Regions from separate parts of the Nonomuraea sp. NPDC049624 genome, predicted to be linked through region 1. Evidence: riboswitches for the same ligand, from Rfam matches in the RefSeq annotation. Region 1 holds a riboswitch; each other region holds the start of a gene.

Region 1 (10,017 bases):
GATGCCCGGCTTCACCGCCCTGCCCGACCTGGCGCTGCGCACCCTCGGCGGCGCGGTCGTGGCGGCCAGCGACGAGTCCTTCGCCGAGAAGGAGAGCCTGATCAGGCCGGGCCGCCCCGGCTTCCGCGCCGAGACGTTCGGCAACAAGGGGCAGGTCTACGACGGCTGGGAGACCCGCCGCCGCCGCACGCCCGGCCACGACTGGGCGCTGGTGCGGCTGGGCCTGCCGGGCGCGATCCGCGGCGTGGTGATCGACACGGCCTGGTTCAAGGGCAACTACCCGCCGTACGCCTCGGTCGAGGCCGCCGCCGTGCCCGGCCATCCCTCGCCCGCCGAGGTGGCCGCCGCCGACTGGACGGAGATCGTCCCGAGGACCGCGCTCAGGGGCGACGCCGAGCACCACGTCGAGGTCACCGGCGACGACACCCGCTACACCCACGTCCGCCTGAACATCTACCCCGACGGCGGCATCGCCCGCCTGCGGGTGCACGGCGAGGTACGCCCCGACCTGTCCGTCTACGACGGGCTGAGCCTCGACCTGGCCGCCCTCCAGAACGGCGGCCTGGTCACCGCCTGCTCCGACGAGTTCTACTCCGCGCCGAACAACGTCATCGCCCCCGGCCTGGCCCGCCACCAGGCAGAGGGCTGGGAGACCGCGCGCCGCCGCGAGCCGGGCAACGACTGGCTGCTCATCCGCCTGGCCGCGCCGGGCCTGCTGCGTCTGGCCGAGATCGACACCACGAACCTGATCTTCAACGCCCCCGGCCACGTCGCGCTCACCGGGCTGTCCGGCGGTCTGTCCGGCGGTCTGTCCGGCGGGCGCGAGGTCACGCTGCTGCCGAAGACCCGGCTGCAGCCCGACGCGCCCCACCGCTTCCGGCTAGGCCACCCCGAACCGGTCACCCACGTACGGGTCGACATCTACCCCGACGGCGGGCTGGCCAGGGTGCGCCTGCACGGGCACCTGGCCTGACCCGGCGCGCTACTGCCAGAGGAAGACGGTCGCGCCGGGCGGCCGCTCACTGTTCGGTAACGGCCGCTGGTACTGCACGACGCCGCCGTTGGCCAGCCGCTGGACCCGCACGCGGAAACCCAGCGACTCCAGCTCCGACTTGGCGTCCTTGACGTTCTTGCCGATGACCGCGGGCACCAGGCGGAACTCCTGGTCGTCGCGGGCCTCGTTGTCGCCCTTGAACCAGTCCCAGAAGTCGGTCTGGCAGCGCGCCACCGTGATCATCGCGGGGGTGCCCTTGTCGACCTCGGACTTGGCCTTCGGCGCCTGGGCGATGACCGTGCACGGCTCGGCGTCGTCGTCGACCTCGTTGACCTGCACCTGGAAGCCCTGGCCCCCGAGGTAGGCGGCGGCCTCGTCCTTCGGCATGCCGGTGACGTCGGGCATCACCATGCCGGCGCTCACGAAGATGCCGACCTTCGCGCCCTCCTTGACCTTCTCGCCGGCCTCGGGAGAGCTGCGGATCACCTTGTTCCGCTCGACCTCGCCGTTGGGCAGGCGCTTGACGCTGCCCACGGTGAGCCCGGCCTCGGCGATCTTGATGCGGGCCTCGTCGCTGGTCAGGCCCCTGACGCTGGGGACGATCACCCGCTTGGGGCCGAGCGAGGGCACCAGCGTGATCGTGCTGCCGCTCTCCAGCTCGGTCTTGCCCTCGGGGTCGGTACGCAGCACCAGCCCCTCGGGGGTGTCCTCGTCGTACTCGCCGGCGACCTTGTTGACCTTGAAGCCCTTGCCCGTGGCGGTGCGCTCGGCGACCACCATGTTCTGGCCGACCAGGTCGGGCACCTGCACGTACTTGGTCTGGGAGAAGTACCAGCCGGTCAGCGCCACCGCGACGACCATGACCGCGGCGAGCGCGACCAGGAACCAGTTGGGCCGGAACGAACGTCCGGACGGCGGCGGCGGCGACACCGGCGGCGTCACCTCGGCGCGCGGCTGGATCAGCGTGTGGGCGGGCGCGGCCAGCGGCATCGACGGGGCGCCCGCGCCGCTCGGCCGCGGCGGCATCGACTGGTTGAACACCGCCGTCATGGCCGGCGGGGTGCTCAGCCGGGGCAACATCCGGTGGGCGTCGACCGCCTCCACCAGCATCGCCGTGGCGTCGGCCGGGCGGTCGTGGGGCTCGCGGGCCGTGGCGTGCCCGACCAGCGTGTCGATCAGCGGCGGCACCTCGGGCACCAGCGACGACGGCGGCGGCACCGTGTCGTGCACGTGCCGGTAGGCCACCGACATCGGCGTCTCGCCGTCGTAGGGCTGCTGCCCGGTCACCAGCTCGAACAGCATGATGCCCGCGGCGTAGACGTCGCTGCGCACGTCGGCGCCGCCGGTGGTGACCTGCTCGGGCGACATGTAGCCGATCGTGCCGATCATCACGCCGGTACGGGTCTGGTTGGTCGCCTCGATCGCCCTGGCCAGCCCGAAGTCGACGACCTTGACCCGGCCGTCGTCGGTCATCAGCACGTTCTCGGGCTTCACGTCGCGGTGGACCATCCCGGCCTGGTGGGCCGCGCCCAGGGCGGCCAGCACCGGGATCATGATCTCCAGCGCCTCGCGGGCGGGCAGCCTGCCGCGCTCGCGCAGGATGTCGCGCAGCGTGCGGCCCGGCACGTACTCCATCGACAGGTAGACGACGTCGGTGTCGGTGCCCTGGTCGAAGACGTGCACCACGTTGGGGTGGGACAGGCTGGCCACCGACTTGGCCTCGCCGATGAACCTGCGGACGAAGGCCGGGTCCTCGGCGAGCGAGCGGTGCATGACCTTCAACGCGACAGTGCGATCCAGCCGGACGTCGAGCGCCAGGTAGACGGTCGCCATACCGCCCCGGGCGATCCGGCTCTCGATGCGGTAACGCCCATCGAGGAGCCGCCCGACCAGGGGGTCCGCAGTCGTCTTATCCACCACCCCCCTGAGTTTACGGGCGTTTTGCCACCGGCAGGGCCCGCGCGCCCGAAACCGATGCGGAGACGTTCCCGCGGAAGCGGCCCCGACCGGCGGGAGGGCCGGCGCGAGCCGGCCCGCCGGGGGCCAGGGGTGTCTCCCGGGCGTCGCTAGGGGGTCGTCGGCGAGGACGCCTCGGCGTAGCGCCGGCGCGGGATCCGGCCCGCCTGCCGCGCCTGGCGTCCGGCCGCCACGGCCGCCCTCATCGCCGAGGCCATGAGCTCGGGCCGCTGTGCCCGGGTGACCGCCGTGGCCAGCAGCACCGCGTCGCAGCCCAGCTCCATGGCCAGGGCGGCGTCGCTGGCCGTGCCGATGCCGGCGTCGAGGATCACCGGCACCCCGGCGGCCTCCACGATCAGCTCGATGTTGTGCGGGTTCCTGATCCCGAGCCCCGAGCCGATCGGCGCGCCCAGCGGCATCACCGCCGCGCAGCCGGCCTGCTCCAGCCGCCGCGCCAGCGCCGGGTCGTCGCCGATGTACGGCAGCACCACGAACCCGTCGGCCACCAGCCGCTCGGCCGCGTCGAAGGTCTCGATCGGGTCGGGCAGCAGCGTGCGCTCGTCGGAGATGACCTCGAGCTTGACCCAGTTCGTCCCCAGCGCCTCGCGGGCCAGCCGGGCCGTCAGCACGGCGTCGCCCGCGGTGAAGCAGCCCGCGGTGTTCGGCAGCACCTTGATGTCGCGGCGGCGCAGCACGTCGAGGACCGAGCCGCGGGCGCCGGGGTCGAGCCGCCGCATGGCCACCGTGGTCAGCTCGGTTCCCGAGGCGACCAGGGCCTGGTCGAGCACGTCCAGAGAGGGCGCGCCGCCGGTGCCCATGATGAGCCGGGAGGCGAACTTCTCCCCGGCGATGATCAGCTCATCCACCCTGCACCGCCGTCAGCACCTCGACGCGGTCGCGGTCGCCGAGCGCCGTCGTCTCCCACGAGCTCCGCGTGACCACCTCGTCGTTCACGGCCACGGCCACGCCGGTGGTGGCCGTGGTCAGCGTCCGTACGGCCTGGGCCACGGTGGTGCCGTCGGCCACCTCGTGCGCGGCGCCGTTGATCGTCACAATCATGAAATATCCCGAAATCTCGCGGGCGAGCACAGCGCGGCCAGCTCGCCCTCCTCACCCGTCAGAATCCCCGCGCCCGCCGAAAGCCCCGCGCCCGTCGAGAGCCCCGCCGTCTGGGCCGCAGTCCGGGCCGCCGTCTGTGTGCCTGTCCGGGCCGTTGCCGGGGGCGCCGTCGTCGCGGGCGGGGGCGTCGCGGGCGGTGTCAGCACCGCCGCCGTGACCAGGGCGGCCGTGAGGGGGGCCAGCAGCACCCCGCCCCGATGGTGGCCGGTCGCCAGCACCAGCCCCGGCGCCTCGCCCGCCCCGATGATCGGCAGGTTGTCGGGGGTGCCCGGACGCAGCCCGGCGACCACGTCGGCGACCTCCAGCTCGGTGACGCCCGGCACCAGCTCCCTGGCGTCGCGCAGCAGCTCGTAGAGCCCGCCCGCGGTCACCCGGGTGTCGAACCCCAGCTCCTCCTGGGTCGCCCCGAGCACCAGCTCGCCGTCGCCCCTGGGGACGAGGTAGACGGGCGTGCCGTGCACCGTCCCGCGTACGCACCGCCCGAGCAGCGGCTGCGCCGAGCGCAACCGCATGATCTGCCCCTTGACCGGCCGGACGGGCACGTCGGCCAGCTCCCCGCTCCACGCCCCGGCGGCCAGCACCACCCGCTCGGCCGCGATCTCCCGCACCGCCGGCTCAGGCTGACCGGGCACGGGCTCAAGCCGCACCCCCGTCACAGCGCCGCCGGTCCCGGAACTGCTCCAAGGGCTGGTCCCAGCGCCTGCCACGGCGTCTGGAACGGCGTCGCCGTCGCGCAGCAGTCCGGTCACCCGCGCCCGCACCACGGGCACGCCCAGCCGGTCGAGCGCGCCCAGCAGCGCCGCCGTGACCCGGCGCGGATCGACCCAGGCGTCACCGGGGGCCAGCAGCCCCCCGCGCACCGAAGGGGCCAGCATGGGCTCCAGACGGCGGCACTCGCGCCCGGTCAGCCGCTCGACCCGCAGCCCCAGCTTGTCCATGAACGCCGCCAGGTCGTCGAGCGCCGCGAGGTCGTCGGCCCCGAAGGCGACGTCGAGCGTGCCGTCGGCGCGCAGGTCGAGCGCCCGGCCGCCAGCCCCCTCCGGCCCGATCATCCCGAACGCGCCCCCGAACGCCTCCCCGGCCCTCGCCCCGGCCCCGCCACCGGGACCGCCGCTCAGCCCCGTGCCGAGACCTGCCCCAGAACCCGCACCGAAGTCCGGGCCGAGACCAGCGTCGGCGGCCAGCTCGGCGGCGAAGGACGGCCACCGCCGGAGCGAGGCGGCCCCCAGCCGCAGCAGCGGCTCCTCGGTGTAGGCGACCTCGCTGACGGGCGCCAGCATCCCGGCCGCCGCGTAGGACGCCCCGCGCCCCGGGGCCGGGTCGACCACCGTGACGGGCAGCCCCTCGCGGGCCAGCCGCCAGGCGATCGACAACCCGACGACCCCGCCGCCCACGATCACATTCATCCGCGCTCCCTTCGCCGGCATGATCCGGATCAGGTGTCTTGCGGTCGAAGGCCCGCTCAAGCCTTCCTCTCAGCCCGGTGACGGCCGGACTCCCGCGCGTCTTGCGCCTCCAGCCTACGGCCTCGGCGCGACGTGCCGGCACCGCCCCCGTTATGGTCATGAACGTGAACCATGTCGTAGTGGTGGGAGCGGGCCTGGCCGGGCTGCGCAGCGCGGAGGCGCTGCGCGGGCGCGGCTTCACCGGACGGATCACGCTGATCGGCCAGGAGCGCCATCGGCCCTACGACCGTCCGCCGTTGTCCAAGGCCGTCCTGTCCGGCGCGGCCGACTCCAGCTTCCTGGAGGCCGACCTCGACGCGCTGGAGGTCGACTTCTGGCCGGGCGTCACCGCCAAGGCGCTGCGCGAGGGCGTCGTGGAGACGACCGAGGGCGAGCTCGGCTACGACGGCCTGGTGATCGCCACCGGCACCGAGCCGATCACCGTGCCCGGCGACGGCCCCCAGCACGTCCTGCGCACTCTCGACGACGCCCACGAGCTGCGCGCCGGCCTGGTGGCCGGGGCCCACGTGGCGATCATCGGCGCCGGCTGGATCGGCGCCGAGGTCGCCACCGCCGCGCGCAAGGCCGGCTGCTCGGTGACCGTGATCGAGGCCGGCCCCGCCCCGCTGGCCAACGCCGTGGGCCCGGAGATCGGCGCCCGCACCCGACACTGGTACGACGGCATCGACCTGCGCCTGAACACCATGGTCGACGAGGTGGACGAGGGCGGCGTGCGGCTGGTGGGCGGCGAGTTCGTCCAGGCGCACGTGGTCGTCACGGGCATCGGCGTGCGCCCGGCCGTCGAATGGCTGGCCGGCTCCGACATCGACCTGCACAACGGCGTCGTCACCGACGAGCACCTGCGCACGTCCATGCCGAACGTGGTCGCCGCCGGAGACTGCGCGGCCTGGTGGTCGCGCCGCTACGGCGTCCGCCTGCGCGTCGAGCACTGGGACACCGCGCTCGGCTCGCCCGAGGTCGCCGCCGCGACCCTGCTGGGGGAGGAGGCCGTCTACGACCCGGCGCCCTACTTCTGGTCCGAGCAGTTCGGCCACATGGTCCAGTACATCGGCCACCACCCCTCCGGCGACCGCCTGCTCTACCGGGGCGAGCCCGAGGGCAAGTGGTCGGCCGTCTGGCTGACCTCCGGCGACACCCTCGCCGCCGTGCTCGCCGTCGACCGGCCCCGGGACTACGTGCAGGGCCGTAGGATCATCGAAGGCGGGCACCGCCTCGACACAGAACGCCTGGTAGATCCAGAGGTCCCCCTACGGGATTGTGTTGTTTGAGCAAGGACGGCATGTGGTAGTTGTGGTTTCGTGACGCTTTCTGTTGCACAGATCGACCGGGAGACCGACCAGCTCGTCGACGAGTGGCTCACTCTCCCCGAAGTGGCCTCACGCCTCGAGCTCTCGATCGGGCGGGCCAAGCAACTCCTCAAGGACCACAAGCTGCTCGGCGTGCGCCGCGGCGGCGGCGGGCCACAGGTTCCCGCGGTGTTCCTCGACGGTAAGGACGTGATGAAGGGCCTGCCCGGCACACTGACCGTGTTGCAGGACGCCGGCTACGACGACGTCGAGTCGCTGCGCTGGCTCTTCACCCCAGACGAGTCCCTGCCGGGGTCGCCCATCGAGGCGATCAAGGCCGGCCGTCACACGGAGGTCAAGCGGCGTGCCCAGGCCCTCGGTTTCTGAGGCCCGCCTCTATCTCTGCACCGACGGCCGCCGCGACCGCGGCGACCTGGCAGAGTTCCTCGACTCGGTGCTGGCCGGCGGCGTGGACATCATCCAGCTGCGGGAGAAGGGCCTGGAGGCACGCGAAGAACTCGCGCTCCTGGAAGTCTTCCGCGACGCCTGCGACCGGCACGGCAAGCTGCTGGCCGTCAACGACCGGGCGGACATCGCCTTCGCCGCCCGGCCCGACGTGCTCCACCTGGGGCAGGACGACCTTCCCGTGACGGTCGCGCGAGAGATACTCGGCGACGACATCGTCATCGGCCGGTCCACCCACTCCGTCGCCGAGGCGTCCGCCGCGGCCGTGGAGGAGGGCGTCGACTACTTCTGCTGCGGCCCGATCTGGCCCACGCCGACCAAGCCGGGCCGCCACGCGCCCGGCCCGGCGCTGCTGCGGCACGCGGCCTCGCTCGGACCGGCCCCCGGGTCGGCCGCGCCGCGGCCGTGGTTCGGAATCGGCGGCATCGACCTCACCAACCTCGACGAGGTCATGTCGTACGGCGTGAGCCGCGTGGTGGTCGTACGCGCGATCACCGACGCGGAGGACCCGGGGGCGGCGGCGGCCGAGTTCGCCAAACGCCTGACCGCGCCGAGTTCGCCGAACGCCTGACCGCGCCGAGTTCGCCGAACGCCTGACCCCTGACACACGACCGGGCGCCCGTCCACGACGGGCGCCCGCCGCTCCGCGCCGAGCCCGCCCGCCGAAGCGGGTCGCCCAGACCGACGCCGCCCGCCGAAGCGGGTCGCCCAGGCCGGTGCCGCGCGGGCCGGCCGCCGGCACCAGGGGCCCGGGGTCAGGTCTTGCGGGACGTCGCGGCGATGGCCAGCTCGGTCAGCGCCGTGCGCGACTCGGCGGTGACCGGCGCCTCGTCGAGCGCGGCCAGCGCGTCGGCGAGATAGCCGGCGATCAGGTCCTCGCACTCCCGCAGCGCGCCGCTGTCGGTGATGATCTCGCGCAGGGCGCGCACCCCGTCCTCGTCGAGCGCGGGGTCGCCGAGCAGCCTGCGCACCGTCGCGGCCGCCTGCGGAGGCGCCCCGGCCAGGGTGCGGGCCACCAGCATCGTGCGCTTGCCCTCCCGCAGGTCGTCGCCGGCCGGCTTGCCGGTCTGGGCCGGGTCGCCGAACACGCCGAGGATGTCGTCCCTGAGCTGGAAGGCGATGCCGACGCGGCGGCCGTAGCCGGTGCACAGCTCGTCCATCCACGGCTCCAGCGCGCCGGCCGCGAGCACCAGGCCGAGCCTGAGCGGCTGCTCCACCGAGTACTTGCCGCTCTTGAACAGCGCCACCCGCAGGGCCGACTCGAAGGTGTTCTCGCCGTGGGCCTGCTCCAGCAGGTCGAGGTACTGGCCGCACATCAGCTCGGTGCGCATGTGGTCGTGGACGGGCTGGGCGGCGGCCAGCGACGCCGGCGGCAGGCCGCTGGTGCGCCACATCTCGCCCGACCACACCAGCAGCAGGTTGCCCAGCAGGATGGCGGCCCCCTCGCCGAACTGCTCGGCCGAGCCGTGCCAGCCCTCCTTCTCGTGCAGGGACTGGAAGCGGCGGTGGGCGGCCGGCATGCCCCTGCGCAGGTCGCTCTTGTCCATCACGTCGTCGTGCACGAGCGCGCTGGCCTGCAACAGCTCCAGCGACGCGGCGGCGGTGAAGATCTCGGGCACGTCGGTGCCGCCCGCGCCGCGCCAGCCCCAGTAGCAGAACGCGGGACGCAGGCGCTTGCCGCCGGCCAGCAGGTCGCCCGCGGCGGCGCGCAGCGGTTCGAGCTCGGCGTCGCCCGAGGCGGGCAGCTGCCGTTCGACGAACTCCCCGAGGGCGCGCTCCACCTGGGTGCGCAGGGCGTCCATGCTCGCGGCGTCAGTGGTCATGCCTTGAGACTAGTGGGCGCGGACTCGGGGTCGGGTCCCCGGTCTAGGGGCGGCCGATCCGGACACCGGCCTGTACGCTTGGGCCATGGCGCTTGGTCGACCCTCCATCCTGCCCGATCGTGTCCCCACCGTCCGTGAGCTGCTCGCCACCGGTGGCCGGTCGTTCTCCTTCGAGTTCTTCCCGCCGAAGACCGACGAGGGCGAGCGGCAGCTGTGGAAGGCGATCAGAGAGCTGGAGTCCCTGCGCCCCACGTTCGTCTCGGTCACCTACGGGGCCGGCGGCTCGACCCGCGACCGCACGGTCGACATCGTCGAGCGCCTGGCCCACGACACCACGCTCACCCCTGTGGCGCACTTCACGGCGGTCAACCACTCCGTGCGCGAGCTGCGCCACCTGGTCGGCCGCTTCGCCGACGCGGGGGTGCGCAACATCCTGGCCGTGCGCGGCGACCCGCCCGGCGACCCGACCGCCGAGTGGGTGCGGCATCCCGAGGGCGTGCTCTACGCCGAGGAGCTGGTGCGGCTCATCCGGCAGGCGGGCGAGTTCTGCGTCGGGGTGGCGGCGTTCCCGTACAAGCATCCGCGCTCGCCGTCGATCGAGTCCGACACCGAATACTTCGTGCGCAAGTGCCGGGCGGGGGCCGACTACGCGATCACCCAGATGTTCTTCCAGGCCGACGACTACCTGCGGCTGCGCGACCGGGTGGCGGCCCAGGGCTGCGACACGCCGATCATTCCGTGCATCATGCCGGTCACCCAGATGAGCACGATCGCGCGGTCGGAGCAGCTGTCAGGGGCGCCGTTCCCGGCCGAGGTGGCGGCCCGTTTCGAGGCGGTCGCCGACGACCCGGCCGCGGTGCGGGCGCTGGGCATCGAGCACGGCGCGGAGCTGTGCCAGCGGCTGCTCG
Region 2 (10,017 bases), on a different contig from region 1:
AACGCCGTGCAGTGGCCGAGCACGTCGTTGCGGTACTCGACGCCGATCCTGGCCACGTGCCGGGCGTCGGACCACGGCAGGTCCTTGCCCACCCACTGCTCCAGCGCCTCCGCGTCGTAGACACGCTCGCTCGCCACGTTGCCCGCCACCAGGTTGAGCACGTGGAGGTCCTCGCCGTGCTGCGCGGCGGCGGCCAGCTCGGGCGCGGCGGGCTCCTCGCCCATCCAGTTGAGGTGCACGTGCAGGTCGCCGCCGTACCAGCCGCGGGCGGCCGCGTCGTACAGCCGTTCGGGCGTCAGCTCCACCAGCGTCTCCGCACCGGCCTGCGGAGTGATGGTCACGTCGGCGGTGCCGTACTCCATCCCCCTGGCCACGGTCACGGTGACGGGCTCGGCGGGGACGGGGACCACGAGGTCGTCACCGTGGAAGAACGGCCGGCGATGCGCGTCCAGCTTGGGCGGCGCGCCGCCGGGGTACCATCCCTGGCCGTTCGCGCTCGTCACGCTCCACCGGCACGGGAACCCCGCGCGCAACCGCACGCCGGCCGCCGCCACCCGCCTGCTCAGCGGCGCCAGGTCGACCGGCCGCCCGTCGACGACGACGGACTCGGCGACCTCGACCACCTTGGCCCCGCGCGCCTCCACCGTGCACCAGGTGCCGTCCACGAGCACGGTGACCGGTTCGTCCCTGCTGGAGTCGAGCAACAACGCCGTACGGAACGGCTCGCCCTCCAGCACGGTGCGCGTGACGGCCTCCACCGCGCAGCCGCCGGGCGTCAGGCGCAGCACGGGCAGGTTGTCCACGACGTCGCCGGCGAGCGCGTCACGCACCACCCGGTCGGGGTCCACCTCGCCGAGGTGATCCTCCAGCTCGGCGGCGGGCAGGTCGGGGTGGCGTCCGGCCAGCTGGCGCAGCCCGGTGTTGTAGAAGTCGTAGCGGCGGTCGAGGAAGACGGTCGCCCATGCCTGGACGACGTAGGACAGAGACGGTTCGCCCCAACAGGGACCGTGCGCGTCACGGAGCGCGCGGTAGTCAGCCAGGGCAGCGGATACAGGGCCAGGAAGCAACGCATCGTCACACATCGGACACTCCTCGGAGGGGACCCATGGTCATACTGACATGGACCTCCCGCTGTGTCCCGCTTTGCGGAGAAGGGCAAGACCTCAAGGCGATCGGCCCGCCGAACCCAGCACGTCCACCGGCCTCCCCGTCGTGTTTCGGCAGTCGCATCCGGTCCGTGTTCCGCGCGTGTCCTGATGGAGGCATTCTCTTCATCATGAGAAACACGCTCATGACGTTGGTGGCCTGCGGTGCTCTGCTGGCAGGGATTGCTCCAGCCCAGGCTTCCTCGGAGCGAGAAGTATCCCAAGAGCCTGTCCAGGCACTGAAAAGCGTTCTGGCAAGCGGAGACGGCGTGCGTTTCACCGAAACTGCCATCGTCTCGAAGGGCACGAAGAAAGTCACTGAACGCCGACGTGAAGGCACCTTCGAGTTCAACGCGCCCAACGGAGGCGTCAAGGCGTTGGACGTCACCACGACCGGAGGCGCTCATGGAACCGAACGCGGCATTGGTTTCAATCACGAGCCCGGCGGCACCAGCTACCAATCCGGTGGGCTCATCGGGAAGTGGCTGAAAGACGGCAAGGTCTGGTGGGAGAACTCTCACCAGTTGTACCTCTGGCACACCGAGCTGCTCGGATACGATGAGCAGCTTCTCAATCCGACAGAGCCGGCCACCGTGGCGGCCCTGCTGAAGAACGGCCACAGGAACGGGAACAGCGTCACCGGCGTGATCACCTTCAAGCAGCTCGGCAAGGCTCGCTCCGTCTGGTTCCGCCATTCCACCCAGGGTTCATGGGGCCTCGTCGGTACGAAGGTCTCCTACACCCTCACGCTGACCCCGACGGGATCGATCAGCAGAGTGCAGAGCAGGTACACCCTCGCCGGCGGCCTTGATGAATTGGTGGGCAGAACCTTCTCCGCCGACACCCAGTACCAGGGGTGGGGTGAAAAGGTGTCCGTCAAGCCGCCGAACCCTCGCGACACGACAACTGAGTTGTGCATCAACGGCGAGGTCTGCCACTGGCGTCTTCCGAGTTGAGAACACGCCGCGCTTCCCGGCAATCACCGGCCGCCCTCAGGGCGGCAGCCAGTCCGGCCACCAGGGCGGCACGTTGCCCACGCCGCAATTGAGCCCTGTCGCGCCGGTAGGCGTGCCGGTCGTCGCGAAATCGTAGAGGATCAGGCCGGCCGGGACGACCACCAGCAGCGGGGCGGTGACCCAGAAGCCCACCCGGAAGGCCACGACGGCGGCTCTGCCGTCGGCCCGCCTCACAAGCGGAACCCGGCGAGGAGAAGCGCGCCGCACAGGAAGACGGCCATGAAAAGCAGCCACCTGCCGCCGAGAAAAATCAGCCCGGCCAGCGCTTGGCCTCCGTCGAGATCGCCGAAACAGTACGAGAGCGCGCTGTCGACGAGCCGGCTGTCCGCCCACGCGACCGCGGCGGCGAGCAGCACGACCGCCACCAGAACACCCCCGCAACCGAGGGTCCGGCGAAAATGCGCCCGCGCCTCCGTCGAACCGGCGCCGGCGTACCGCATGGGCCCCTGTTTCTCGTACCTCATTGTCAGGCAGGGTCTCCGGCCGCTTGGAAGAACTCGCCGCACGAGTTTCGCGGCAAAGGTGATCAATTGTAGCCGACGTCGGCCATTTTCTTGCCGTTGTCCTGCAAGTGGTACAGCTTCAGCGCCTCGTCGAGACTGCATTCCTTGTGGCTGGAGTAAACGGCCCCACGGCTGACAGTGCCTGCTCACCTGGGAAGGCTCTCTTCATCGGCGAGGTCCGCCGGAATAGCTGGCATACTCTGTGGCCGCGCTCGGTTTCTGTGATGATGCGCTCAAGAAGCAAGGCGATGGAGTGCCGGGTCGTACTCCGGAGAGAAAGCGCGGCGAACGTCCTCGTCGGGCGCTCCTTCTGCTTATTGCGCGGAATCTGGGAAGCGACGCGTCTTCCGGATCCGCGTCCCGGGAAACGTGAACCAATTCGCGGCACCGTTTCCGTCCCCCGGAAATTCCGGCGCCCTTGGTGACCTCGGCACGAGATGAGGTGAGATTTGCAGGTGAGCCGGAGTTCGTGGGCCGCCAAGCGATGCCGCTGCGGCCGGGGGTCAGAGTGAGCCCCGGCCTGCCGGCCTCCGCCACCTGGTGGCGGCCGCGGCTGCCCAAGCTCACCCGCAGGGCATGGGGTCTTCCTCGGGGCGGTCGCGACCGCTTCCCGACGCCGATCGACTCACGGTCGGTGAACTTCAACGAGAACGGGCGGGACTCCGTGAGACTGGAGGCCCGCCCGTTCGTACGCTCTTTTCCCTGGTCAGCGGCCTGAACCGCTGATCAAGATCTTGTGCCCCCTGTAGGATTCGAACCTACGCACCCGGCTCCGGAGGCCGGTGCTCTATCCCCTGAGCTAAGGGGGCGACGAGTGATAAGGCTATCAGCATCCGGGGACCACTCGGCACCAGATAACGCTCCTTGAACGCATCCCGCGAAAACCCCACGTGACCGGCCCGCTACGGGCTAGCTTTGCGCCCGTGAGCGACGTTCTTGGCAAAGTACTGGTCGTGGATGACGACGAGGTCATCCGGCAGCTCATCGCGGTCAACCTGAACCTTGAGGGGTTCGAGGTGTCGACCGCCACCGATGGGCAGGACTGTCTGGATCGCGTGATGGACGTCATGCCGGATGTGATCACGCTGGACGTGATGATGCCCTGTCTGGACGGGTGGGCGACGGCGGAGAAGTTGCGTACGGAGGAGGCGACCCGTCACATCAAGGTCGTCCTGATCACGGCGCGGGCGCAGGACGACGACCGGAGGCGGGGGCTGGGGATCGGGGTCGACGCGTACCTGACAAAGCCGTTCGATCCGGCCGAGCTCATACAGGTGGTGCGGGAACTCGCTTCCGGGGCGCAGAGTTGATGGGTTTGTAGAACGGCGCCGGGGTGGTGTGCCGGAGGTGGCGGTGGAGCGGCGGAGGTGACGCCGCTCGGGCCGGCTCCGGATGCACGTCGGCGGCCACGACCATCGACGTGAGAGGCACGACGTGCGTAGTTCGATCTTCGGCAACCTGGCCGGCCAGCCGCTTCCCGGCGGGTTCGCGCTGGAGAACCACAAGATGCTGCGGGTCCAGTTGCCGCACGAGGTGCTCGCCAAGCAGGGGTCCATGGTCGCCTTCCAGGGGCAGATGGACTTCGACTACGAGGGCGGCGGGCTCGGCAGGCTGCTGAAGAAGGCCGTGACGGGGGAGGGGGCCTCCCTGATGCGGGTACGCGGCCAGGGGCAGCTCTATCTGGCCGACAACGCCGACGACATCCACCTCTTCTACCTGGAGAACGAGGGGCTGACGGTCAACGGGCGGAACCTGCTGGCGTTCGGGCCGGAGCTCAGATGGGACATCCAGCGGGTGCAGGGGGCCGGGGTCGCGGCCGGCGGGCTGTTCAACACCACGGTGACGGGCACGGGCTGGGTGGCGGTGACCACGCACGGCACGCCGGTGCTGCTGGACGTGGCGCGGATGCCGACGTTCGTGGACGGGCAGGCGGCGGTGTGCTGGAGCACGGGGTTGCAGGTCGGGGTCAACCGCACGATGAAGGTCGGGGCGTTGATCGGGCGGGGGAGCGGCGAGGCCATGCAGCTGGCGTTCCGGGGGCAGGGGTTCGTCCTGGTGCAGGCCAGCGAAGGGGCGCCGGTGGTGCAGACGTCCTGAGGCCGTACGGCTCAGGGGGCTCGCCGGGCGTGGACAGGTAATTAGCTTATTGCCATACTGGCTCGGTGGATGTGGATCTGGTCAAGGCGCTGGCCAGTGAGAAACGGCTGCTCATCCTTGAGTGGCTGCGCGACCCCGAGCGGCACTTCGGCCCGCAGCGTGACGGCGATCTCGTACGCGACGGCGTCTGTTCGTTGTTCATCGCCGAGAAGCTGGGCGTGAGCCGGCCCACGTGCGGCGAGCATCTCAAGGTGCTGGCCCAGGCGGGGCTGATCCGGGGCACGAAGATCAAGCAGTGGGTGTTCTACCAGCGCGACGAGGGCCGGATCGCCGAGGCCAAGGAGATGTTGAGCAGTGACTGGTGACGCGGCTGACGCCTACGAACGTCCCGATGCCGACGGAGGTCCCGATGCCGCCAGAGGTTTCGAGGTCGCCGAAGGCCCTGAGGGCGACCGGCGGCCGGACGCCTATGAGCGTCTGATCGCCGAGCTCGATGCCGGCGGGGCGCGGTACCGGGTGATCGACCATCCGGCGGAGGGGCGTACCGAGCAGGTGAGCGCCCTGCGCGGGCACGGTGTCGAGCAGGCGGCCAAGTGCCTGATCGTGATGGTCAAGATCGGCAAGAAGCGCACCCGGCACGTGCTGGCCGTCGTGCCGGGGGACGCGCGGCTGGATCTGCAGGCGGTCAAGGGGCTGCTGGAGGGCACGTACGTGGCCTTCGCCGACAAGGACCGGGCCGAGGAGCTGGCGGGCAGCGTCAGCGGGACGGTGTTGCCGTTCAGCTACGACCCCCGTCTTGAGCTGGTGGTCGATCCTTCGCTGCTGGAGCTGCCGGAGATCTACTTCAACGCCGCGCGCCTCGACCGCTCCCTGGCGCTCGCCACCGACGACTACGTACGGCTGGCCGCGCCCCGCGTGGCCGGCATCGTGGCGGCGGCGGTGCCATCCGCCGGTTAGCCGCCGGCGGACGCCCGGGGCGACCGGGGGGCACATGCAGGTGCAGGTGAGGGGGGCGGTCCAGGAGGACGGGAGCGGGCGGAGGAGACGGCGAAGGCCGTGACCTGGGGGAACGTCCCCTAGGCGGAGGTGGCCTTCACGATCGCGAGCGGGCCGGGCGCGTGGTGCAGCATGGCCTGGCTGACCGAGCCGATGAGCATGCCCTTCAGCGTGCCGTGGCCTCGGCTGCCGACGACCAGCAGGTCGGCCCCGGCCGCCACCTCGCGCAGCACCTCGACGGGGTGGCCGTGCACGACGTCCTCGATCACCTCCACGCCGGGATGGCATTGCCGAGGTATGGCGAGGAAGGTCCGCAGGGCCTCGCGGGTCTCGCGTTCGGCCTCCGGATCGGCGGGCCCGAAACCCGAGGGGCGCGGCCAGGCGAAGGCCTCCACCGCGCGCAGCCTGGCGCCGCGCAGCTCGGCCTCGGCGAAGGCGAACTTCAGCGCGCGCAGGCTGCCCTCGGAACGGTCGACGCCGACCACCAGCTCACCGCGCGGAACGGTCGGCGGGTCGCGGACCAGGACGACGTCCATCTGGGCGTGCGCGGCCACCCCGTGGGCGACCGAGCCGAGCAGCAGCCCGCGTACGCCGCCCAGGCCACGACTGCCGACGACGAGCAGGTCGGCCTCTTCGGCGGCCTTTATCAGCGCGGCGCGGGGATCGCCGGGCACGAGTTCCGTGGTCACCTCGGCGCCCAGTTCGCGGGCCCGCCGTTCGGCGGCCGCGAGCACCTCCTTGGCGCCGTCGCGCATCCACTTGCCCACCTCCGCGTACCGGCCGGAGATGGGGCGGCAGACCCAGTCGGGCACCACGTGGGCCACGGTCAGCGACACCCCGCGCAGCACTGCCTCCTTGGCGGCCCAGTCGACGGACAGCAGTCCGGTCGGCGAGCCGTCGACACCTGCGACGATCATGGTCAGGCCACGTAACATTCCACTTCGGCGCGGCGATAGGCCAAGCCCTGTCTGGTGGACTCGTCGATGCACGCGCGCTCGGCCTTGCTGAGGAGCAGTTCGCCGCAGACCGTCACGCCGGAGTACGTCCGGCAGTCGAGTGAACGGTTGCGCCGGCCGATACGGTAGTTGTCCTTGACCGCCTGCCTGCACTTCTGGCGCAGGGCCTGTGTGTCGGCGTAGCGGCACTGGGCGGTCAGCGTCCGGTATTGCTGCTTGCTCACTTCCTGCTGCTCGATGCCGTCCCCAGAGGCGGCAGCCGGTCCGATCGTGGTGAGAGCCACGATCGCGGCCACAGCGGCGATCTTCATCATAGTTCCCCTGAGGGAGTCCGTACCGCCAGGGGCGATCGCCAAACCTTGGGGTGATCGCCATGCTGACGCTCCGGTGCGACGAGCCCGCCCCCGGTTGGGAAGGACACGTCCTGCCGATCGGCAACGGAGCGCTCGGCGCGTGCGTGTTCGGGGCGCTTGCGACCGAGCGCGTCCAGCTCGACGAGAAGCCGTTGCGGACCGGCGGTCCGGGCAGCGCGGAGCCCGGCGGATCCGGCAACTGGCCGACGGACCGTCCCGGCGCTCCGGGCGGCGTGCGGCGGGTCATCGACGAGCGGGGTTCGATGGCGCCGGAGGAGGTGGCCGCGAGGTGGCCGCGATCCTGGGAAACCCGTCCTACAGCACGGGGAATTTCGCCTCCTACCCGGCGCACGCCATCGTCGGCAGGCTGACGGCGCGACTTCCGGGACCGGTGGGGTTCATGTTGCGCATTGGCATTGCGCATGACGGCGGTGAGGACGAGATGACGGCCGAGGCCGGACGGCTGACCTGGGCGGACGGCGTGCCGGTCGAGGTCAGGCCGGTGTCGGCGCGCGGCGGGACCGCGCGGCTGCGCGGCCCCGGGTTCGCACTCGCCCTGGAGATCAGGCCAGAGGAAAGCTCGCCTGGAGACCAGGCGAGAGGACGAGAGGAAAGGTCGCCCTGGAGGCCAGGGCAGGGGAGAGCGCGCCCTGGAGACCAGACCAGGGGAGAGCTCGACCTGGGGGGACTAGGGCAGCGGGGAGCTGCGCGCTGTCGCCAGCACGCTGAACCACGTGCGGTGGGTGACGTTCGTCTCGTGCCAGGCGACCGCGAACCCGGCCGCGTCCAGCACCGCGAGCAGGTCGCCCGCGTCGCGGTGGACGAACCAGCGCTCGTACTCCGTCCGGTACGGCACCGGCTCCCAGCCCTCGTTGTCGCCCAGGGCGGTGATCAGCGCGAGCACCCCGCCGGGGCGCAGCGCCGCGTGCCAGGCGCGCAGCGTCGCCTCGGTCTGCTCGGACGGCACGTGCACGAGGGCCGCGGCCGACCAGACGCCGTCCAGGGACGCCGGCGACAGCGGCGGCCGCCGCAGATCGCCCAGGACGGTGGGCACGCCGCGCCCGGTGGCGAGCCTGGCCATCTCGAGCGACAGGTCCACGGCCACGGTGGTCAGGCCGCGTCCGGCGAACCAGGCAGACTCGCGCCCCGGGCCGCATCCCAGGTCGGCGACCGTGGCTCCGGCGGGCAGGGCTGAGACGAACCGGTCGCGGAAGCCCGCGACGGAGGGTGACGGATCGGCGACCTGCTCGTCGTACTGGCGCGCGATGCGGTCGTAGGTGGCGGTCGTGTGCGCAATGGGATCAGACATCCCCTTGATCCTGCCACGCGCGGGGTTATGATCGCGGTGACCAACGCGGGAGCCCGGTGCGGACCGGGCTGAGAGGACGGCTGTCAGCCGCCGACCGCCAGAACCTGCTCCGGATAATGCCGGCGAAGGGAGTTTGCGCGATGAGCGACGCGCGCTTTTCCAAGATCCACATCGGTGACCTTCAGGTGCCGATGCGCGAGGTCAGGCTGTCGAACGGCACGTCGGTGCGGCTCTACGACACCTCGGGGCCGTCGCGCACCGACCGCTCGGCGTGGGGGTCGCCGGTCACCCAGCTCGGCGCCGCGCGGCGCGGCTTGGTGACCAAGGAGATGGAGTTCGTGGCCGTCCGGGAGGGTATGACCCCCGAGTTCGTCCGGCAGGAGGTCGCGGCCGGGCGGGCGGTCATCCCCGCCAACGTCAACCATCCCGAGTCCGAGCCGATGGCGATCGGCCGGAACTTCCTGGTAAAGATCAACGCCAACATCGGCAACTCCGCCGTCACCTCCTCGATCGAGGAGGAGGTCGAGAAGATGACGTGGGCCACCCGGTGGGGCGCCGACACCGTCATGGACCTGTCCACCGGGCCGAACATCCACGAGACCCGCGAGCAGATCATCCGCAGCTCGCCCGTCCCGGTCGGGACCGTGCCCGTCTACCAGGCGCTGGAGAAGGTGGGCGGGCGTCCGGAGGCGCTGTCGTGGGAGGTCTACCGCGACACCCTGATCGAGCAGTGCGAGCAGGGCGTCGACTACGTGACGGTGCACGCGGGCGTGCGGCTGGCGCACGTCCCGCTGACCGCCCGCCGCAAGACCGGGATCGTCTCGCGCGGGGGCTCGATCATGGCCGCCTGGTGCCTGGCCCACCACCGCGAGAGCTTCCTGTACGAGCACTTCGACGAGATGTGCGCCCTGCTGGCCCGCTACGACGTGACGTTCTCGCTGGGCGACGGGCTGCGCCCCGGGTCGATCGCGGACGCCAACGACGAGGCCCAGTTCGCCGAACTGCGCACCTTGGGCGAGCTGACCAAGATCGCACATGCGCACGACGTGCAGGTGATGATCGAGGGCCCCGGCCACGTGCCCATGCACAAGATCAAGGAGAACGTCGACCTCCAGCGCGAGCTCTGCGACGACGTGCCCTTCTACACCCTCGGCCCGCTCGTCACCGACATCGCCCCCGGCTACGACCACATCACCTCGGGCATCGGCGCCGCCATGATCGCCTGGTACGGCACCGCCATGCTCTGCTACGTCACCCCCAAGGAGCACCTCGGCCTGCCCAACCGCGACGACGTCAAGACCGGCGTGATCACGTACAAGATCGCGGCGCACGCGGCGGACCTGGCCAAGGGGCACCCGCAGGCCCAGGCGTGGGACGACGCCCTGTCGGACGCCCGGTTCGAGTTCCGCTGGGAGGACCAGTTCGACCTGTCGCTCGACCCGGACACCGCCCGCGCCTTCCACGACGAGACCCTGCCGGCCGCACCCGCCAAGACCGCGCACTTCTGCTCGATGTGCGGCCCGAAGTTCTGCTCGATGAAGCTCAGCCACGAGGTGCGGGCGGGCATGGCGGACAAGGCGGCCGAGTTCCTCGGGAAGGGCGGCTCGATCTACCTCTGATTTTCGTGAAGCCCGGGGGCCGG
Region 3 (10,017 bases), on a different contig from region 1:
GAGCGCGGGGTCGAGCTGCACGCCCCCGATGAGCTGCTTGCCTTCTGCCTCGTCGTGGGCGAGGAGGAGGAGTTCTTCAGCGATCGTCACGGTCATGTCCCGACACTAACCTCCCAGGCATGAGCATTTCGGAAAGACTTCACGCGATCGGCTGGCCCTTGCTCCAGGCGCAGCTCGACCATCCCACGGTGGCCGGCATCGGGCGCGGCGACCTGGCCGAGCCGGTCTTCCGGTCCTGGCTGGAGCAGGACTACCTGTACCTGCTCGACTACGTGCGGGTGTTCTCCAGGCTGGCCTGGCAGGCGCCGGACGGGCATCTGGGCGACCTGGTGGATCTGGCGTACTCGACGTACCACGACGAACTGCGTCTGCATCGGTCGTTGTCGGCGGAGTTCGGGGCCGATCTGGACAATGCGGTGAAGGGGCCGGCGTGTGCGGCGTACACGGCGTTCCTGCTGGAGGCGGCGGGGGCGTACGGGGAGGGGCTGGCGGCGCTTTATCCGTGTATGTGGGGATATTCGAGTCTTGGGAAGATCCTCGCCGAGAACCCGCCCGCCGAGCCGCGCTACCGGGCCTGGGTGGACACCTACGCCGACCCGGCGTTCGCGGCGCTGACCGTACGGATCGGGCAGATGATCGACGAGGCCGACCCCGACCCCGTACGGGCGGAGGCGCTGTTCGCCGAGGGCATGGCACACGAGCTCGCCTTCTGGGACGTGCCGTAGTCGCGTGCCGGTCCGGTACGCGCCATACCCTGGGGGCATGCCGGAACTTCCCGAGGTGGAGTCGCTCACCAACTTCCTGCGCGAGCGGGCGGTCGGCCGCTCGATCGCCGGCGTAGACGTCGTCGGCTTCCAGGCGCTCAAGACGTTCGACCCGCCGGTCACCGCGCTCGGCGGGCTCACCGTCACGGGCGTGTCGAGGCACGGCAAGTTCATCGACCTCGACTGCGACGGCCTGCACCTGATCATCCATCTGGCCCGCGCCGGCTGGCTGCGCTGGCGCGACGACCTGACCGGCGCGCGGCCGGTGCGGCCGGGCAAGGGGCCGCTGGCCGTACGCGTACGGCTGGCGCCCGACGACGACGGCCTGGCCCCCGGGTTCGAGCTGACCGAGGCCGGCACGCAGAAACGGCTGGCCGTCTACGTCACCGACAAACCGGAGGACGTGCCCGGCGTCGCCGCCCTGGGCCCCGACCCGCTCGATGACGCCTTCACCGTCGAGGCGCTCAAGCGCATCGTGGGCGGCAACCGCACCCAGATCAAGGGGTTGCTGCGCGACCAGAAGGTGATCGCGGGCATCGGCAACGCCTACTCCGACGAGGTGCTGCACGCGGCGAGGATGTCACCGTTCAAGATCGCCGCGACGCTGACCGACGCGCAGATCGCCGACCTGCACGAGGCCATCGTGACGACGTTGCGCGACGCCGTCGAACGGGCGCACGGGCTGGCCGCCAAAGACCTCAAGGCGGAGAAGAAGTCCGGGCTGCGCGTGCACAACCGGGCCGGCCAGCCGTGCGACGTGTGCGGCGACACCATCCGCGAGGTGTCCTTCGCCGACTCCGCGCTCCAGTACTGCCCGACCTGCCAGACGGGCGGCAAGCCGCTGGCCGACCGGCGGATGTCGCGCCTGCTCAAGTAGGGTCCCAGGCGCGGGATGATGGAGGCATGACCGTTCCAGAGATCGACGTCACCGCCGTTCCCGACGACGCCTACCTGCTCGACGTCCGCGAGCAGGACGAATGGCTCGCCGGCCACGCCCCCGAGGCCGTGCACATCCCGATGTCGCAGATCCAGGGCCGGGTCGAGGAGGTGCCCGCCGACCGCACGGTCTACGTCGTGTGCCGGGTCGGCGGCCGGTCGATGCAGGTCACGGCGTGGCTCAACCAGCTCGGGCGCGACGCCGTCAACGTGGGCGGCGGCATGCAGTCGTGGGAGTTCGCGCGCCGTCCGATGGTCAGCGAGACCGGGCAGGATCCTTTCGTGGCCTGAATGCCCCACTGTGGCGGTTCCGCCGCCATTGAGGCATGATGAGGGCGCCAACTGCATAGTCGCGGGAGCTCGGGGTGCCGGGCTGAGAGGGCAGCAACACAGCCGCTGCCGACCGCCTGAACCTGTCCGGGTAATGCCGGCGTAGGGAGTGTGCGATGACGCATGTCGTCGACGAAGTTCCGCTGACCCTTGACGGCGCGCCCCCCAAGACCCTCGGCGTCCTCGACCAGGGCGCGCTCTGGGCCAACCTCGGTGTCAGCCTCCTCGGCTTCTCCGGCGCGCTCGTCCTGATCGACCCTCTGGGCAACGCGCCGCTCAGCCTGGTGGCCGCGCTCACGGCCGCCGTGGTCGGCAGCCTCATCGGCACGGCCATGGTCGGCCTGTCGGCCATCCCCGGCACGCAGACCGGGCGGCCGGCGATGGTGCTGCTGCGCGGGCTGTTCGGGGCGAAGATGTCGTACGTCCCGTCCGTGCTGAACATCGTGCAGATGCTCGGCTGGGGGGCCTTCGAGCTCTGGGTGATCGCCAAGGCCGCGAACGCGATCTTCGGGAGCGTCCCGTACCAGGTGTGGGTGGTGGTGGCGGGGGTGCTGACCACCGCGCTCGCCGTCTGGCCGCTCGGATCGATCAGGCTGCTGCGCCGGTACGTGACCGCCGGCGTGATCGTGTCGCTGATCTGGTTCACCGTGTCGTTCCTGGGCGAGGCGCCGACGTACACGGGCGGGTCGTGGACGGCCTTCGCTCCGGCCGTCGACTACGTCATCGCCCTGTCGGTGTCGTGGGTGCCGATGGCCGCCGACTTCGCCAGGCACTCGCGTTCCAGCAGGGCCGCCTTCACCGGGGTCGTCGGCGGCTACACCGTCGCCCAGGTGGCCTGCCTGGCCCTCGGCGTGTACGCGGTGGCCATCGCGGGCGCCCAGGCGGTCGCGGCCGACGGCATGGTCGTCTTCCAGCCGTTCGTCGCGGCGCCGCTGGGCGCGCTGTTCTTCGGCATCCTGGTGCTGCGCGAGACCGACCAGTCCTTCGCCAACGTCTACTCCACCACCGTCTCGCTGCAGAACCTGATGCCGAAGGTCGACCGCCGGATCGTCTCCACCGCGATCGGCGTGCTCACCACCGCGATCGCCCTGGTCGTGGACGTCACCTCCTACGGCGCGTTCCTCGGGGTGATCGGCGCGGTGTTCGTGCCGATGTTCGCGGTGCTGGCCGTCGACTACTTCGTGCTCGGCGGCGCCGCCCGCTGGAACACCGCCGAGGACGCGCCCTCGCGCTGGCTGATGCTGCTGCCGTGGGCGCTGGGCTTCGCCGCCTACTGGTTCACCACCTCGACGCCCACGGTCGCGGGCTGGGACGGCTTCTGGGCGTCGGCCCGCGACGCCGTCGGCTTCACGCGGGAGCCGTGGATGAACGGCGCGCTCGGCGGCGCGCTGGTCGCGGCCGTGGTGACGCTGGTCATCGGCGTGCTCGGCCGGCGTCGCTCAGCGGCCCGCTGAGGCCCGGCGTTCGACGTTGAGCAGGTGCTGCTTGGCGGCCACGCCTCCGGCGTAGTCGCCGAGCTCGCCGTCCTCACGGACCACCCGATGACAGGGCACGATCACGCACACGGGGTTGGCGCCGACCGCGTTGCCCACCGCGCGCAGGGCGCGCGGCCGCCCGATGCTCGCGCCGATCTCCTCGTACGTCGTGGTCGTGCCGTAGGGCACGGCCATGGTCTTCTGCAGCACGGTACGGGCGAACGGCGTGGCCAGCGCGAGGTCGACCGGCGTGGCGAAGGTGCGCAGCCGGCCGGAGAAGTACGCGTCGAGCTCCCGGCGCACCGGGTCGAGGCGGCGGGCGTCGGGCCCGATGAACGTGCCGACCTCCTTGGCCACCCGCTCGAACACGGTGTTCTCGGCCTCGAAACTGCAGGCCGCGATGCCCTTGCCGGTCACCGCGAGCACCAGCCTGCCCACCGCGCCGTCGTAGGTGCCGAACGCGATGTCCGGGGGCCCCTCGCCCTTGTAGGTACTGGAGGTCACTCTCAGCAGGGCATCGAGATCGCTGCTCGACATGCCGCTCACCCGTTTCAGCCACCGGAATCTTCGTGAGCGCAGCGTATCGGACGGATCGCCCGTCAGACCCACCACGCCACGTGCACTATGGAGGTGTGGGATACGCATGGGTCGGGAGTGACGAGGAGATCGCTCGCGCCGTGCTCGCCGGGTCCCCCAACGCCGTGGTGGCGCTCGACCGCGACCAGAGCGTGCTGGTCTGGAACGCGGCGGCCGAGCACCTGTTCGGCTGGACGGCGGCCGAGATACTGGGTCGCCGGGCGCCGATCGTCCCCGACGAGCTGGCCGCCGAGCACAACGCGGTGCTGGAGCGCGTACGCACCGGGGGGCAGGTGTCGCTGCGCACCAAGCGCGTCCACAAGGACGGCAGGCCGCTCGATCTGCGCGTGGACATCAACGCCCTGCGCATGGGCAACTCCGTGGTCGGCTACGTCCTGGCCCACCATCCCGCGCGGGCCGACGAGGTCGCCGGGCTGCGCATGGAACGCCGGGCGAGGCTGGTGCGCCGGCTCACCGACGTGGTCGGCGACATCAACTCGGAGCTGGAGCTGCCGGCCGTGCTCGACCGCATCTCGGCCAGCCTCACCGAGCTCACGGGTGCGGACGCGGGCGGGTTCGTGCTGATCGAGGGGGAGCGGCTGCGGCTGGTCAGCACGTACCGGCTGCCGGAGACGCTCAGGGGCACCACCACCGGCCTGCGGACGAGCCTGGTGGACAAACTCTTACGCACGGGCAAGACCGTCATGCTGGAGTCCCAGGGGCTCGGCGACCTGGTGTGGGCCAGCCTCGACGGGCTGCACACGATCGCGCTCGGCCTGGCCGCGGTCGGCGGCCGCCCCTACGGCGCCCTCTACGCGCTGTTCGCCGGGCCCGCCCCCGGCCACCTGGAGCTGGAGCTGCTGGAGCTGCTGGCCGGGCACGCCGGCATCGCGGTCGGCAACGCGGTGGCCTACCAGGAGGCGGTGCGGCAGCGGGCGCACGAGCGGGCCGTGTTCGACGCCAGCGCCGACGGCATCGCCGTGCTGGACGGCGCCGGCCGGGTCGTGCGCTGGAACCCCGCCGCGGCCGAGCTGACCGCCTTCCCCGCCGACGCGGTGATCGGCGGTCCGCCGCCGTTCCCGCTGCCCAGCCCCGGCGAGAAGCTCACCTTCCAGATGGAGAACGGCCGCTGGCTGGACGTGGTGAGCGCGCGGATCGAGGAGACCGGCGAGATCGTCATCGACTTCCGCGACGTCACCCAGGCCAAGGAGCTGGAGGAGGCCAAGGACCTCTTCCTGGCCACGACCAGCCACGAGCTGCGCACGCCGATCACGATCGTGCGCGGGTTCGCCGGCACGCTCGACGCGCGCTGGGACAAGATGAGCGACGCGGAACGCCGGTCGGCCGTGCACACGATCGCCGAGCGGGCCGGATCGCTGGGCCAGCTCATGGACCACCTGCTGCTGGGGGCCAGGGCGGGCGCGGACGAGCTGGCCGTCCGCATCGAGGCGTTCGATCTCGCGGCCCGCATCCACGCGGCCACGCTCGGCCTCCCCGTGTTGTCCGACCGCCACCGCGTCGAAGTGCGCATCCCGGACGACTTGCCACCGGTGCTGGGGGACGCCCTGGCAACCGACATCGTTTTGGGGCAATTGCTGGAGAACGCGTTTAAATATTCCCCAATGGGTGGATTGATCTGTGTTGAAGCTTGGCCCGAAGACGACGGCGTGGTCGTAGTGGTGGATGACGAGGGGGTCGGAATCGCACCGCCTGACCGCGAACGGATCTTTGAGCGCTTCGTCCAGGTGGACAGCGGGGACCGGAGGCGCTTTGGTGGAGTGGGGCTCGGCCTCTACATCGTCCGCAGTCTGGCCAGGGCGCAGGGGGGAGAAGTGAGTGCTCAACCGAGGCCCGGAGGGGGTACGAGGATGCGGTTGATCCTGAGGCGCGCTTCCCCTATCCGATCCGACACACCGATGCGGTAACGAGGTGGTCACAGTTGAGCTGATCTATCGTCCAATGTGTACAAGCTGTGATCGAGATGCGGTTTCTGCGATTGGCTAACGGGGCATTTCGGTCGTACCGGGGAGTGTTCCCGCGGGGGGCACAGGGAACGGGGAGGTGGGTGTGTCAAGCGTGGTGCTGCTGCCGTACGCGCCGTCCAGCGTCGCCGTCGCCCGCCAGCGTCTGAGCACTGACCTGCAGGATTGTGGGGTCTACACCGCCGCGATCGACGATGCGGTGCTGGTGGTGAGCGAGTTGCTGAGCAACGCGCTGCGGCACGCGCATCCGCTGCCTTCAGGCATGGTGAGGGTCGCCTGGATGCGTAGCGACGATCACATAGAGGTGGCGGTCAGCGACGGGGGTGCGGCGACAGAGCCGCGGGCGGGCCGCCCGACCCTGTCTTCGCTCGGGGGCCGGGGGCTGGGGATCGTCGAATACGTGGCTGAGAGCTGGGGGGTTCGTCACGACGGTGACACGACGACGGTGTGGGCCATCCTGCCCGCACCCCACGGGGCGGCGGTGAACGGGCAGGTCGCGGCCCTGAAGGAGGCCGGTTAGGCGGTCCTGGCCGCCAGTACGGCCCGTTCGGTGACGGCCCACGCCGTGGAGACCAGCAGGTACAGGCCGGCCGCCAGGGGGAGCACGAGCACGGCCAGCGCGGAGCCGTACGGCATCAGCGGCATGACCTTGCGCAGCAACTCCGGCTGCTCCTCCGACACCTTGATCGAGCGTGCCGACAGCCATGCCAGCAGCACGAGCCCCGCGATCACGACGACAAAGACCGAAACCGGCCAACTGATCAGACCGAAATTGGCCACCACACCCGCGAGCTGCTGTCCCAGCGGTGCCCCGAACAGAGTGTGACCGGCCAGTGCCGTCGGATGCGTGGCCACCCTGAACATCAGCCACAGGAACGGCAATTGCGCCAGCATCGGCAAGATCCCCGCGAACGGTGACGTGCCCTCCCGGGCGTACAGAGCGGTCAGTTCCTTGGACAACCGCTCCGGATCGCGCCCGTGGCGCTCGCGCAGCTCCTGCAGCTTGGGCGCGAGCCGCTGCCGGACCTGGCCGGCCCGCGCCTGCCGGACGTTGAGCGGCAGCAGAAGCAGGCGTACGGCGAGCGTGAACAGCACGATGGCGAGCGCGGCATGGCCCCCGGACGCGCCGATGACGAACGTGACAAGTGAATCGATCATGAGCCCTTCAGACATGACGACGGATCAGGGCTCACACATGACGATGAGCCCCGCTTTGACGGAAGCGGGGCTCGCCTAAGGCGCTCGTGGACGCGGGCGTCCAGCCGCGTCAGGATCGCGCAGCCGCTGGAAGGCCGTGCGGCGCGCGTAGGTCAGCGGGAAGCCGGGAGACTCACCGCCGAGGACGGGCGGCAACGTGGCCGCCCACGTGGCCAGCAGGAGGATCGCCATCATGGTGATCCCCACCAGCCACGGATCGAACAGAAGCGAGGTCACTGCGACGAACGGGACTTACCGACGACGGTGACCGCGATGAAGACCACCAGGGCGACGACCCCGACGATCAGGACCAGCTTGAACAGACCTGCCAGCAGGGGCAGGAGGAAGTTGAACAGCACGAAGAGACCGAGAAGGGTCCCTAAAACGAGCATCACGACTCTACTCATGAGGCCACCGTACGTCCTCCGAGCATGATCCGCGAGGCTTACGAACCTGTGACGTCCACGTCCGCCACCATGTCCGCCACGTGGGCCTGGCCGTACGGTGAGACGGTGAACACCCGCATCCTGGTGGTCGACGACGATCCGACCGTGTCCGAGGTCGTGGCGCGCTATCTGGAGCGCGACGGGCACGAGGTGGAGTGCGTGGGCGACGGCGCCGAGGCGCTGCGCAGGGCCCTGGCCGACCCGCCCGACCTCATGGTGCTCGACCTGATGCTGCCCAGGATCGACGGGCTCCAGGTGTGCAGGAAGCTCAGGGAGCGGTGGCCGGTCCCGGTGATCATGCTGACCGCGCTCGGCGAGGAGATCGACCGGGTGGTGGGCCTGGAGACCGGGGCCGACGACTACGTGACGAAGCCGTTCAGCCCCCGGGAGCTGGCGTTGCGCGTGCAGTCGGTGCTGCGCCGGGCGCGGGGGGCGTCCGTCACGGCCGGCACCGGCGTGCTGCGCGACGGCGACCTCGTCGTGGACGTCGGCGCCCACGAGGTGCGGCTCGGCGGCGCGCAGGTGCTGCTGACGGCCAGGGAGTTCGACCTGCTGGCCTACCTCATGCGCAACCCGCGCCAGGCGTTCAGCCGGTCGGCGCTGCTCGACCAGGTGTGGGGGTGGTCGTTCGGCGACTCCTCGACCGTGACCGTGCACGTGCGGCGGTTGCGGGAGAAGGTCGAGGCGGACCCGACCGAGCCGCGGCGGATCGTCACGGTCTGGGGTGTCGGCTACCGGTACGAGCCGCTGGAGAGCGCGGGGTGACGCCTCCCGAGCCCTGCCTGGGCGGGACGTGCCCGCCGGCCATGGTGTCGGTGAGCGAGCTGCCCATGGTCGTGGCCGTCTCGGCGGGGCTGGGGCTGCTGGTCGCCGCCGCCGGCGTATGGGCCATGGGACGGCTGCGGACCAGGTCGATCGGGGTGATGCTGGCCGTCGTGGTGGTGGTCGCCGTGGCGGCGACGCTGGCGGGCGTGGTCGCGATCACCATGAAAATGATCATCGAGGGGGCGGTCAAGGACTTCGTGCTCAGCGTGGTCGCGGTGGGCGGGCTGGTGGGGCTCGGGGTCGCGTTCGTGCTGGCCAGGCGGGTGGTGGGGGAGAGCAGGCGGCTGGTGGCGGCCGTGCGCGACGTGCCGTTCAGGGCGCCGCAGGGGTTGCCGGCCGAGCTCCAGGAGATCGCGAGCACCCTTGAGGAGGCGTACGCGCGGGAACGCGCGCTCGAAGGCGCGCGCCGGGAACTGGTCGCCTGGGTGAGCCACGACCTGCGCACACCGCTCGCCGGCCTGCGGGCCATGGCCGAGGCCCTGGAGGACGGGGTGGTGGCCGACCACGAGACGGTCGCGCGCTACCACGGCCAGATCAAGCTGGAGGTCGAACGGCTCTCGGCCATGGTGGACGACCTGTTCGAGCTGTCGCGCATCCACGCGGGCGCGTTGCGGCTCTCGCGGGCCAGGATCGGGCTCGCCGACCTCGTCGCGGACACGCTGGCCGGGGTCGAGCCGCTGGCCAGGGCCAAGGGGGTGGTGCTCACGGCGGAGGCGGCGGGGGCCGTGCCCGTGGAGGCCGACGCGGCGGCGCTGGGCCGGGCCCTGCGGAACCTGGTCGTCAACGCCATCCGGCACACGCCGTCGGAACGGGCCGTGGTGCTGCGGGTCGGGGTGGACGAGCAGGGGATGGCCTGCCTCTCGGTGGCCGACGGTTGCGGGGGGATTCCCGAGGAGGATCTGCCTCGGGTGTTCGAGGTGGCGTTCCGGGGGGAGGCCGCGCGTACGCCCACCGCCGACGGCGGCGCCGGGCTCGGGCTGGCGATCGCCCAGGGGATCGTCGAGGCGCATGATGGGATGATCGGGGTGGTCAACGAAGGACCGGGGTGCCGGTTCGAGATCCGGTTGCCCCTGGTGTCCGGAAGTTGACGTTCCCGCATGGTGTCCTGCCTCGATCTTCCGCTGTGATCTCGCTTCCTCGAACGTGGGTCGCCCGGGTCAGGCGGGTTCGGGGAGCGCGGTGTCGCGTTGCCCGAACGACTCCGACATCGCCCGGAACGTCGGGCAGGGCCAGCGCCACATGCAGCTCCGGCACCGCAGGATCGGGTTGGCGGTGTCGCTCGTGATGCCACCCGCGTCGCGCGGCTGGTGCAGGTCGAGCAGCCGCAGCCCGAGCTCGGCGAACCTGAGCAGGTCGGCGCGGGAGCCGGCCAGGAAGTCGAGGTCTTCGCTCGCCAGCCTGGTGCGGATCGGGACGTAGCCCTCGTGGTTCAGCAGACCGCGCAGGCGCGCTGCTTCGTCATGCCATGACGTGGCCTTTTCTGTGC

What was found. A riboswitch is a leader RNA that binds a small molecule or an ion and turns the genes downstream of it on or off. The one in region 1 is predicted to bind thiamine pyrophosphate.
Region 2: another riboswitch for thiamine pyrophosphate. It lies ahead of thiC (phosphomethylpyrimidine synthase ThiC); the one in region 1 lies ahead of AB0J76_RS26085 (FAD-dependent oxidoreductase).
Region 3: another riboswitch for thiamine pyrophosphate. It lies ahead of AB0J76_RS03875 (cytosine permease); the one in region 1 lies ahead of AB0J76_RS26085 (FAD-dependent oxidoreductase).

The regions. Positions count from the first base shown of each region.
Region 1 covers NZ_JBFAOR010000006.1:303,767-313,783, reverse strand. The annotation lists gene allB (allantoinase AllB) at 1-1, shown strand, start outside; gene alc (allantoicase) at 2-973, shown strand; gene pknB (Stk1 family PASTA domain-containing Ser/Thr kinase) at 983-2,911, opposite strand; gene AB0J76_RS26095 (thiazole synthase) at 3,061-3,816, opposite strand; gene thiS (sulfur carrier protein ThiS) at 3,809-4,009, opposite strand; gene AB0J76_RS26085 (FAD-dependent oxidoreductase) at 4,006-5,475, opposite strand; TPP riboswitch at 5,465-5,581, opposite strand; gene AB0J76_RS26080 (FAD-dependent oxidoreductase) at 5,634-6,803, shown strand; gene AB0J76_RS26075 (Rv2175c family DNA-binding protein) at 6,834-7,208, shown strand; gene thiE (thiamine phosphate synthase) at 7,186-7,857, shown strand; gene AB0J76_RS26065 (polyprenyl synthetase family protein) at 8,042-9,109, opposite strand; gene metF (methylenetetrahydrofolate reductase [NAD(P)H]) at 9,195-10,017, shown strand, end outside.
Region 2 covers NZ_JBFAOR010000002.1:461,655-471,671, reverse strand. The annotation lists gene AB0J76_RS08515 (CehA/McbA family metallohydrolase) at 1-1,082, opposite strand, end outside; gene AB0J76_RS08510 (hypothetical protein) at 1,277-2,101, shown strand; gene AB0J76_RS08505 (hypothetical protein) at 2,138-2,335, opposite strand; gene AB0J76_RS08500 (hypothetical protein) at 2,332-2,526, opposite strand; tRNA gene AB0J76_RS08495 (tRNA-Arg) at 3,402-3,473, opposite strand; gene AB0J76_RS08490 (response regulator) at 3,588-3,974, shown strand; gene AB0J76_RS08485 (AIM24 family protein) at 4,099-4,761, shown strand; gene AB0J76_RS08480 (winged helix-turn-helix domain-containing protein) at 4,827-5,126, shown strand; gene AB0J76_RS08475 (YbaK/prolyl-tRNA synthetase associated domain-containing protein) at 5,116-5,718, shown strand; gene AB0J76_RS08470 (universal stress protein) at 5,838-6,674, opposite strand; gene AB0J76_RS08465 (hypothetical protein) at 6,677-7,027, opposite strand; gene AB0J76_RS08460 (glycoside hydrolase N-terminal domain-containing protein) at 7,087-7,437, shown strand; gene AB0J76_RS08455 (class I SAM-dependent methyltransferase) at 7,755-8,375, opposite strand; TPP riboswitch at 8,411-8,523, shown strand; gene thiC (phosphomethylpyrimidine synthase ThiC) at 8,516-9,994, shown strand.
Region 3 covers NZ_JBFAOR010000001.1:717,243-727,259, reverse strand. The annotation lists gene AB0J76_RS03895 (GPP34 family phosphoprotein) at 1-96, opposite strand, end outside; gene AB0J76_RS03890 (TenA family protein) at 120-725, shown strand; gene AB0J76_RS03885 (DNA-formamidopyrimidine glycosylase family protein) at 763-1,641, shown strand; gene AB0J76_RS03880 (rhodanese-like domain-containing protein) at 1,668-1,991, shown strand; TPP riboswitch at 2,043-2,156, shown strand; gene AB0J76_RS03875 (cytosine permease) at 2,147-3,484, shown strand; gene AB0J76_RS03870 (methylated-DNA--[protein]-cysteine S-methyltransferase) at 3,470-4,009, opposite strand; gene AB0J76_RS03865 (PAS domain-containing sensor histidine kinase) at 4,138-6,006, shown strand; gene AB0J76_RS03860 (ATP-binding protein) at 6,158-6,583, shown strand; gene AB0J76_RS03855 (YidC/Oxa1 family membrane protein insertase) at 6,580-7,236, opposite strand; gene AB0J76_RS03850 (DUF6412 domain-containing protein) at 7,297-7,497, opposite strand; gene AB0J76_RS03845 (hypothetical protein) at 7,494-7,667, opposite strand; gene AB0J76_RS03840 (response regulator transcription factor) at 7,773-8,471, shown strand; gene AB0J76_RS03835 (HAMP domain-containing sensor histidine kinase) at 8,468-9,619, shown strand; gene AB0J76_RS03830 (hypothetical protein) at 9,689-10,017, opposite strand, start outside.